4 regions of the Desulfurispirillum alkaliphilum genome follow, and region 2 is predicted to be linked to each of the others. Evidence: riboswitches for the same ligand, from Rfam matches in the RefSeq annotation. Region 2 holds a riboswitch; each other region holds the start of a gene.
What was found. A riboswitch is a leader RNA that binds a small molecule or an ion and turns the genes downstream of it on or off. The one in region 2 is predicted to bind cobalamin.
Positions count from the first base shown of each region.

Region 1: it holds a riboswitch for cobalamin, as region 2 does, so the genes downstream of both, ACZ46I_RS10805 (hypothetical protein) here and cobT (nicotinate-nucleotide--dimethylbenzimidazole phosphoribosyltransferase) in region 2, are expected to answer to the same signal.
Region 3: it holds a riboswitch for cobalamin, as region 2 does, so the genes downstream of both, ACZ46I_RS06135 (ribonucleoside triphosphate reductase) here and cobT (nicotinate-nucleotide--dimethylbenzimidazole phosphoribosyltransferase) in region 2, are expected to answer to the same signal.
Region 4: it holds a riboswitch for cobalamin, as region 2 does, so the genes downstream of both, metE (5-methyltetrahydropteroyltriglutamate--homocysteine S-methyltransferase) here and cobT (nicotinate-nucleotide--dimethylbenzimidazole phosphoribosyltransferase) in region 2, are expected to answer to the same signal.

Region 1 is NZ_AP042405.1:2,401,694-2,403,879, reverse strand. It holds gene ACZ46I_RS10810 (hypothetical protein) at 1-714, shown strand, start outside; cobalamin riboswitch at 776-953, shown strand; gene ACZ46I_RS10805 (hypothetical protein) at 1,107-1,583, shown strand; gene cbiM (cobalt transporter CbiM) at 1,570-2,186, shown strand, end outside.
Region 2 is NZ_AP042405.1:1,972,296-1,974,481, forward strand. It holds gene ACZ46I_RS08890 (sirohydrochlorin cobaltochelatase) at 1-158, opposite strand, end outside; gene cobT (nicotinate-nucleotide--dimethylbenzimidazole phosphoribosyltransferase) at 155-1,216, opposite strand; cobalamin riboswitch at 1,467-1,657, opposite strand; gene ACZ46I_RS08900 (chemotaxis protein CheD) at 1,736-2,186, opposite strand, start outside.
Region 3 is NZ_AP042405.1:1,342,041-1,344,226, forward strand. It holds gene ACZ46I_RS06130 (bacterioferritin) at 1-390, opposite strand, end outside; cobalamin riboswitch at 489-681, shown strand; gene ACZ46I_RS06135 (ribonucleoside triphosphate reductase) at 862-2,186, shown strand, end outside.
Region 4 is NZ_AP042405.1:1,575,752-1,577,937, reverse strand. It holds gene ACZ46I_RS07120 (alpha/beta hydrolase) at 1-539, opposite strand, end outside; cobalamin riboswitch at 807-980, shown strand; gene metE (5-methyltetrahydropteroyltriglutamate--homocysteine S-methyltransferase) at 1,193-2,186, shown strand, end outside.

The DNA.
Region 1 (2,186 bases), 430 kb from region 2:
GCCAGCACCCTGGCGCTGCTGTCATGCTTCAGCATGGCTTCTGCCGGAACGCTGAAATTCTTTGCCAATGGCGAAGAACTGATAACCGAGGGGTTTATGAGTCCGAAACTCACCAAGGATGGCTGGCAGCTGAATTTTGACCACGCCTTTGTGGTGCTCCAGAATATCACGGCCTACCAGACTACCCCGCCCTTTGACCCCGAGGTGGCCGATGCCATCACCTACAGCGCCAAGGCTTCCCTGGAAGGGGTTCATGTGGTTGACCTGGCCCGCGGCAGCGTGGAAGAGCCACCAGTGCTGGTAGGTGTCGTTGAGAACGTCACGCCTGGTCACTACAATGCCCTTTCCTGGCAGGTTGTCAAGGCGGAGTCGGGCATGCTCAAGGGAGCGTCTATGGTGCTGATTGGCACCGCCCGGAAGGATGGTCGCAGTGTCAGCTTTCAGATAACTTCCGATGACGTTGCCACCTATCGCTGTGGCGAATTTGTGGGTGATGAGCGCAAAGGATTTGTCAGTAAGGACGAAGACGGTGATCTGGAAATGACGTTTCACTTTGATCATATATTCGGCAGAGCCGACAAGGATGCTGACGATGATGTGAATCTCGAAGGTATCGGCTTTGCTGTTTTCGCCGCTGGCGCTGACAGACTGAAGCTTCAGGGTATGCATGTGGGTCATGCCGGCGAAGGACACTGCAGTGTCCAATGGCACTGAGTCACTGCTGAAGAGGTGCAATGGCAGGTATCTTGACAAATGGGTACAGGTACCGTAAACACGTTTAGTTCTCATTTTCGGTGCCCGTATCCGGGTGAAAAGGGAAGAGGGGTGCAAATCCCCCGCGGACCCGCCACTGTAAGCGATGACGATGGATCACAAGCCACTGGCCCGTGCCGGGAAGGCGATCTGGAGGATGATTCGCAAGCCAGGAGACCTGCCGGAAAGTACACACGACCCTTCCCGGGTATGGAAGGCGGGTGCGCAGAGACGTTGGGGTTAACAGCCACGACGCCTTCTGGGTTCTTCCGTATCCGGGGCAGATCCCAGGAGGCTTTTTTATGTCCAGTGCGAGCTCTTGTTGTTCCCCCAGATATTCCGGAATATCACCGATGGTAATCGTTTCGGGCACTACCGTGTCAATGCGGTTTGCCCTGCTGGTTCTCTGTGCTTTTCTGTTGAGCTCGGGTATTGCCCATGCCCATGGTGTGGTTACCCGTACGGAAATCCAGAGGGTGATCTTCGTGGAAGCTATCTATGAGGATGGCACGCCCATGGCTGGCGCCCAGGTGGTGGTCTTTTCGCCTCAGAATCCCCGCACGCCCTGGCTGACCACTGTGGCCGATGAGCAGGGGCATGTGCGCGTTACCCCGGATCAGCAGATTTCAGGTACCTGGAGCATTCAGCTGCGACAGGCGGGCCATGGGGCCATGATCCATGTTGATCTGGGCGATGAGGATATTACCATTACTTCCCGTACAGAAACAGGAAGACTGCGCACCCTTCTCATGTTCGGCCTGGTCGTCTGGGGTGCTGTGGGAACGGCGCTCTATTTCCGCAAAGGAAAGAAGAGTCATGCATATTCCTGACGGCATATTGCCACTGCCGGTAACTGTTGGAGCCTTTGCGCTCACTATTGGCCTGACGGCGGTGGCAGTGGCAAGAATCAACCGCATGGCAGACCCCCGGGAAGGGATTCCCCGCGCGGCGCTGTTTACGGCAGCTTTCTTCGTCCTCTCCACTGTGCATATTCCCATCCCTCCCACCAGCGCGCACCTTATGCTCAGTGGCATACTGGGTGTTATGCTGGGCTATTACGCGCTGCCAGCGGTGGTCATCGCCATTTTTCTGCAGGCAATCATGCTGGGCCATGGCGGGCTGACCACCATAGGCATAAATTCCCTGATCATTGGTATTCCTGCACTGGTGGCCAGTGGGGTTTATCGGATGATGCGTCCTGTGGCCATGCGTGGCGGCAACCACCTGTATCTCGGACTGGCTTTTTTTGTGGGCTCCCTGGGGTCGGTGCTGGCAGTCATCATTTTTGCATCAACCGTACTCCTGTGGATGCCAGTACATATAGACGCTGCCGCTGAACGGGCGGCTCTGCTCGTCCTGGTGCTGGTGCATATTCCTTTAGTCCTCCTGGAGGGTGCCTTCTGTGCCTGGCTGGTGCACTATTTTCAGCGAAC
Region 2 (2,186 bases):
ATGAAGTTGGAGGTGAAGGCCAGGCGGACGGGGATGCCGGGATAGCGCTGCTCGATGTCCAGCAGCATGGCCAGGATGGGTTCCAGGGTGGCGGGGTAGGTGGTGCCGAAGGCCGCCAGAACAATGGCGTTTTGGGGAACGGATTCGGGGTGTTTCATGGTCGTATATCCACCAGGTAGTCGCGGTTGATCATGGCTTCATCGAAGGTGGCCATGGTGCTCAGCATACTGAGGGCCGCATCCACAATGCCGAAGGCCAGGGGGCAGCCGGTGCCTTCGCCGAGGCGCATGTCCAGGTGCAGCAGGGGCTCCAGCTGCAGTTCCGCCATAATGCGGACGTAGCCGGGCTCCGCCGAGCGGTGGGAGGGGATCAGGTACTCCCGCACCAGCGGATTGAGGCGGCAGGCCACCAGGGCGGCGGCGGCGGAGATAAAGCCGTCGATCACCACGGGGACTTTACTGTGGGCAGCGCCCAGAAAGCAGCCCACCATGCCCGCCACGTCCAGTCCGCCCACTTTGGACAGTACATCCAGGGGGTCGGCGGGGTCCGGCTGGTGCAGGGCCAGGGCGGCGCTGATGACCTGTTTTTTGCGGGCCAGCGCTTCGTCGGTGATACCGCCCCCTTTGCCCACGGCCTCGTCGGCGCTGGCTCCGGTCAGGGCCATGAAGATGGCGCTGCTGCAGCTGGTGTTGCCGATGCCCATTTCGCCAGTGCCGATCAGGTTATAGCCTTCGTGTGCCAGTTCCTGAACCACCTGGATGCCGGTGAGGACGGCCTGTTCGGCCTCGTGGCGCTCCATGGCCGCTTCTTTGGCGAAGTTGGCGGTGCCGGGGCGCACTTTGCGCGCAATCAGGCCGGGGTGGGATATGTTTGGTTTGATGCCGATATCCACCACGCGCACATCGGCTCCATTGGCGTTACTGAGCACGCAGATGCCCGTCAGGTTTTTGAGCATGTTGATGGTCTGAATGGCGGTGACTTCCTGGGGAGCGCAGGCGATGCCCTCTTCCACGATGCCGTGGTCAGCGGACATGACGATGGTGCACTTTCTGCGGGGGGCGGGGGTGATGGTGCCACTGATGGCGGCCACCTGGGCGGCGATGGATTCCAGCCTGCCCAGGCTGCCCAGGGGTTTGGCCAGGCTGTCGATGCGGGCCTGGGCGGCAGCGCGGATTTCAGCGCTGGGGGCGGTGATGGTGTCGATGATGGGCTTCAGCACGGGTTGCCTCCCGTGGTGTCCGGGGCGGTTCGGGTGGCACCAGGGGAATTCGAGGGAAACATCCGCTGCCATGGCAAGGCTGACAGCGGGATACAAGCAAAAAAAGCTGGCATGAAAAAGCCTCCTGCGTTGTATCCCGGGCAAGCAGGGGAACACAGGAGGTACACGTTGCGAGCAAAACCCGAAAATGTCCGAACCGGCACCCACCTTCCATACCCGGGAAGGGTTGAGTACACAGGTCTGCCGTGCAGCCTGTGTGATTCCGGCAGGTCTCCTGACTTGCGATTCATCCTCCCGATCGCCTTCCCAACCTGAGAGGCCAGTGGCAAAGTGATCCGTCGTCGTCGCTCACAGTGGCGGGTCCGTGGGGGAGTTGCACCCCGCTTCCCTTTTCATCTGACACGGGCAGTGCCAGACACCGGAATCTGTTGCTGTTTCTTTTACCGAAAGCGGGCGTTACTGTCAAAGCCATTCAGTGGGGGCGGAAGAAAAGTGTCTGCATCGGCAACTCTCCTGTCACAGGCACTCGGGAAGCGTGGGCAGGCGTTTGAGCAGAACCTCTCCGCTGGCGCAGTTGATGAAGACTTTACGGCCATTGATGCCTCCGGTTTCCTGGTGGCTGATGGGGTAGCCAAGTTCGCGCAGCAGGGTGAGGGTAACTTCCACATTGAGCTCTCCGACGCTTATCCAGGCGTGACGCCTTGGCTGGTTTGCCATGCGGCTGCCGCCAAAGACGCTGACGGTGAGTTCGTGGGGTTTGACGCCACGGGAGCGGAAGGCGTCATGGAGAAAGCGCACACAGCCATCGGCGTACTTCAGGGGAGTGGTGGTGCTGGCCTGGCCGATGGAGGGCATCAGGGCATGGGTGATGCCGGTGATCTTCAGGCGCGGGCTGTGCATGATCACGCAGACGCAGGAGCCAAGGATGGTGTAGATGGTCTGAGGATGTTCACCGATAAGGGCCTCG
Region 3 (2,186 bases), 630 kb from region 2:
GTCGTAGTGACGCTCTTCATCCATGACCAGATCCTCGAAGAGTTTCTTGGAGACCGAGTCGGCGTTGGTGCCGCACTCGTTGGCCCAGCGGTTATAGTCCATGGCGCTCTGCTCTTCCATTTTGGCAGCCATTTCCAGCATTTTATTCACGTCCTGTTCTGGAATGACATTGGAGCCGGCTTTCATTTCCACATCGCCACCCAGGAAGAGGATGCGCTCGGCCAGACGCTCCACGTGGATCATCTCTTCGATGGCGGTGCGCTTGAAGAGCCCGGCCAGCAGGTCGTAGCCCTGGTCGTCACAGTGAAAGTGGAAATACATATACTGGTGGAGCGCGGCGATTTCTTCAGATACGGCCTTGTTCAGCAGAGCTATACTTTTTTCATGCATGGAATGCCTCCTGATATTCGAGATGGATAAAAATATGCGAGTCCGATGGGCAGATACTACTCCAGAAACCCGTGGCAATCAAGGGAAGCCGGGGGTGGGAAATCTTCCGTTGACATGGTCGCAGAGGCAGGGCACTATATCGATCCGGGATTCAGGGAAGTGCGGTGAAAATCCGTCGCTGCCCCCGCAACTGTAAGCCGGACAAGGCTCCATGCGCCACTGTGACAACACGGGAAGGCGGAGCTGAGGATGATGGCGAGCCAGGATACCTGCCCCGAGAACACACAGCGGAGGGATGTTCCTATGGAAGTTCTGTCTTCACGTTCCCGTCTTTTGTAGCCAGCGCTCTGCGGCCCACGTACCCATTTCTTTTATCACATGCGTACCCCTGCCACTGCCTGCCCGGATATTTGCCGGGATGATGTGCCGTCTTCGCGGACGGACAGTGGCGGAAGCCACGGAGCCTGAACTATGATCACTACTGTCATGAAGCGCGATGGTCGTTTTGTCCCCTTCGACCAGGAGCGCATCGCCACTGCCATCTTCAAGGCCGCCCGTTCGGTGGGCGGCAGCGACCGTAACATTGCCTCGGCCCTCTCCCTGCAGGTGCTGCGCGCCCTGGTGGACCAGTACGGCCAGTACGGTTCCTGCACCGTAGAGCAGGTGCAGGACTGCGTGGAAAAGGTTCTCATCGAGGGTGGCCACGCCAAAACCGCCAAAGCCTATATCATCTACCGCCACCAGCGCGCCGACATGCGGGCCATGACCGAAAGCTTCGAAGGTCTGGAGAGCATCGTGGAATCCTACCTGGGCGGCAGCGACTGGCGGGTCAACGAAAACAGCAACACCACCTATGCGCTGCAGGGGCTCAACAACTACATCTCTTCCACCATCACCGCCCGCTACTGGCTCAATAAGATCTATCCGCGCCAGGTGCAGGAAGCCCACTCCCGTGGCGACTTTCACATTCACGATCTGGGGCTGCTGGCGGTGTACTGCTGCGGCTGGGATCTGAAGGATCTGCTGGTGCGCGGCTTTCGCGGCGTGGCCGGCAAGGTGGAGAGCAAGCCGGCCAAACACCTGCGCTCGGCCCTGGGTCAGGTGGTCAACTTCTTCTACACCCTGCAGGGGGAAGCCGCGGGGGCCCAGGCCTTTGCCAATTTCGATACCTGCCTGGCACCCTTTATCGCCTATGACCAGCTGACCTACCCCGAAGTGAAGCAGGCCATGCAGGAGTTCGTCTTCAACCTGAATATCCCCACCCGCGTGGGATTTCAGACGCCCTTCACCAACCTGACCATGGACCTGTACGTCCCCTCCACCCACCGCGACGAGCCAGTCATCATAGGCGGAAAGCCCCAGGAACGCACCTACGGGGAGTTTCAGGAAGAGATGTTCATGCTCAACCAGGCCTTCATGGAAGTGATGATGGAAGGCGACGCCAAAGGGCGCGTCTTCACCTTCCCCATTCCCACCTATAACGTCAGCCGCGACTTCGACTGGCAGCACCCCATGGTGGGCAGGCTGATGGAGATTACCGCCAAGTACGGCATCCCCTATTTTGCCAACTTCGTCAACAGCGACATGAGCCCCGACGACGCGCGCAGCATGTGCTGTCGCCTGCGTCTGGACAATCGGGAACTGCACAAGCGCGGTGGCGGACTCTTTGGCGCCAATCCCCTGACCGGCTCCATTGGCGTGGTAACCATCAACCTGCCCCGCATCGCCCACAGCGTGGACAGCGAAACGGCCTTCTTTGAGCGGCTGGCCGAGCTGATGGAGCTGGCCCGCGACAG
Region 4 (2,186 bases), 400 kb from region 2:
CTCAAGATCCGTCGGCAAAAGCCCGGAAACTGGTGGCGCAGCAGATCTGCGGCACTTCCTGACGGGCTGGCAAGGGTGACACGGGCGCAGTGTGGCTGCTGCTGAGCTGCCAATATGCCGATCAGGGCTCCCTCGCTGTGACCGATAACCACAACACAGTCAAAACGCGAATCGGCGACAAGCATTTCCATCCAGCTGGCGGCATCCTGAACATAGGTGTCCAGCCGTAGCTGCGACTCATCCAGTGCCGCCTGGTTGCTGGCCCCGATGCCCCGCTTGTCATAACGCACGGAAGCATAGCCCGCACGCGCCAACTCCTCAGCCAGCATCTTCAGACTGTTGTTTCGCCCCGGCAGCCCCACGGTGTTTCCGTCGCGATCCGTGGGACCGGAACCAGCAATAATCAGCGCCACCGCCGCCGTTTTCCCCGCCGCTTCCGGCAACTGCAGGGTACCGCGCAGCGTACCCGTGGCAGTCTGCAGGTGAATATCCACCGCGTGGCTCCCAGCGGACACTTCGGCGTAAACTCCCAGGATCACTGAGAACACCAACAGAAAACGCAACACTTGTACACGGCGACCTGAAAAACTCAGAGAGCCCATGACACCTCCAGGCAAACATGCCTCCTAAGAAAATTCACCATACCTTCCTCCGTTGAGAATGTCCATGCCCGCAGAAGGCAGAACCACCAAAGCGTGACTCCAGGAATGGCACGCCATTCCAATTGCATTTTACCGGTTGACCTGCCATGCCAGAGTGCGGTATCCATAGAGACAGATGAGGGCAGATCCCGTATTACTGGTGAAAACCCTCCCTCCCATTACAGATTCGAGAGCAGGAAACGGAAGACGGTGAAAATCCGTCGCGGACGCGCCGCTGTAACCGGACACATGCTGCATGGTCACTGGATAGTTATCTGGGAAGGCCATGGAGCGAAAAAAGCCGGAAGCCAGAAGACGCCCTGTTCTCAGGCCTGACAGCACCTCGCGCCAGGGTGTAGAGCAGGGGTACACGAATTCTGCTCATGGCTGAACACCGCTGCAGATTCGCGATAACTCTTCCTTACACCCATTTCCTGCCAGCAGGGGATGGGTTTTGCGTTTTCTGCGTGTATGTCCGTCATCGGGAATATGCACGCTGAGCGCTGTCAGTGCCTTTACTTTGGGTACCAATTCCAGAAAAGGAGCTGACTATGCTGACGCACACACTTGGATTTCCCCGTATGGGTTCACGCCGTGAACTGAAAACCATTCTTGAAGCCTACTGGAAGGGAACAGCCACCCTGGAGAGCCTTCAGGCCGATGGCCGCGTTCTGCGCCGTCTGCACTGGCAACTTCAGAGGCGCGCCGGTATTGACCTGGTGCCCGTAGGAGATTTCTCCTTTTACGACCACATGCTCGACATGATCGCCATGGTGGGTGCAGTACCTGAACGCTTCCGCCGGGAAGGTGAACAGGCAGACCTGGATACGCGCTTCTTTATGGCACGTGGAGTGAGGGGCAATGCGAGTGCTCCAGCCATGGAAATGACGAAATGGTTCAATACCAATTATCACTATATCGTGCCGGAGTTCTTTCCAAAGCAGCAGTTCCGGCTCTCCAGCAGTGATCTTTTTGATCACCTTGAAGAGGCGATCCAGGCAGGTTTTCCCGCCAAGCCCGTACTCCCCGGCCCCTTCACATTTCTGGCCCTGGGCAAGGAGACGGTGGAAGGTTTTGACCGCTGGCAGCATCTGGATGCCCTCGTCTCAGTGTACGAGACTATTCTCACCCGACTTGCCGCTTGCTGCCAGTGGATTCAACTGGATGAGCCCATCCTGGCCAGTGATCTCCCCAGGGCGGCCCGTGCTGAATTCACGGCCGTATACAAGCGCCTGCAAAACGCGGCAAACCCGGCGCGGATACTGGTAGCCACCTATTTTGGCGGCCTGGAAGAAAACCTGGAACTGGCTCTGGATCTGCCTGTCGCTGGCCTGCATGTCGACATGGTAAGCGCGCCGGATCAGCTGCCCGCCCTCCTGAGCCAGTGGCCAACATCCAGGTATCTCTCTCTGGGGCTGGTGGACGGCCGCAATGTGTGGCGCACCGATCTTGACCAGGCACGCGAGGTAGCCGAATACGCGTCACAGTGGATTGGCGAAGAGCAGGTCATGCTGGGAACCTCCTGCTCTTTACTCCATGTTCCCG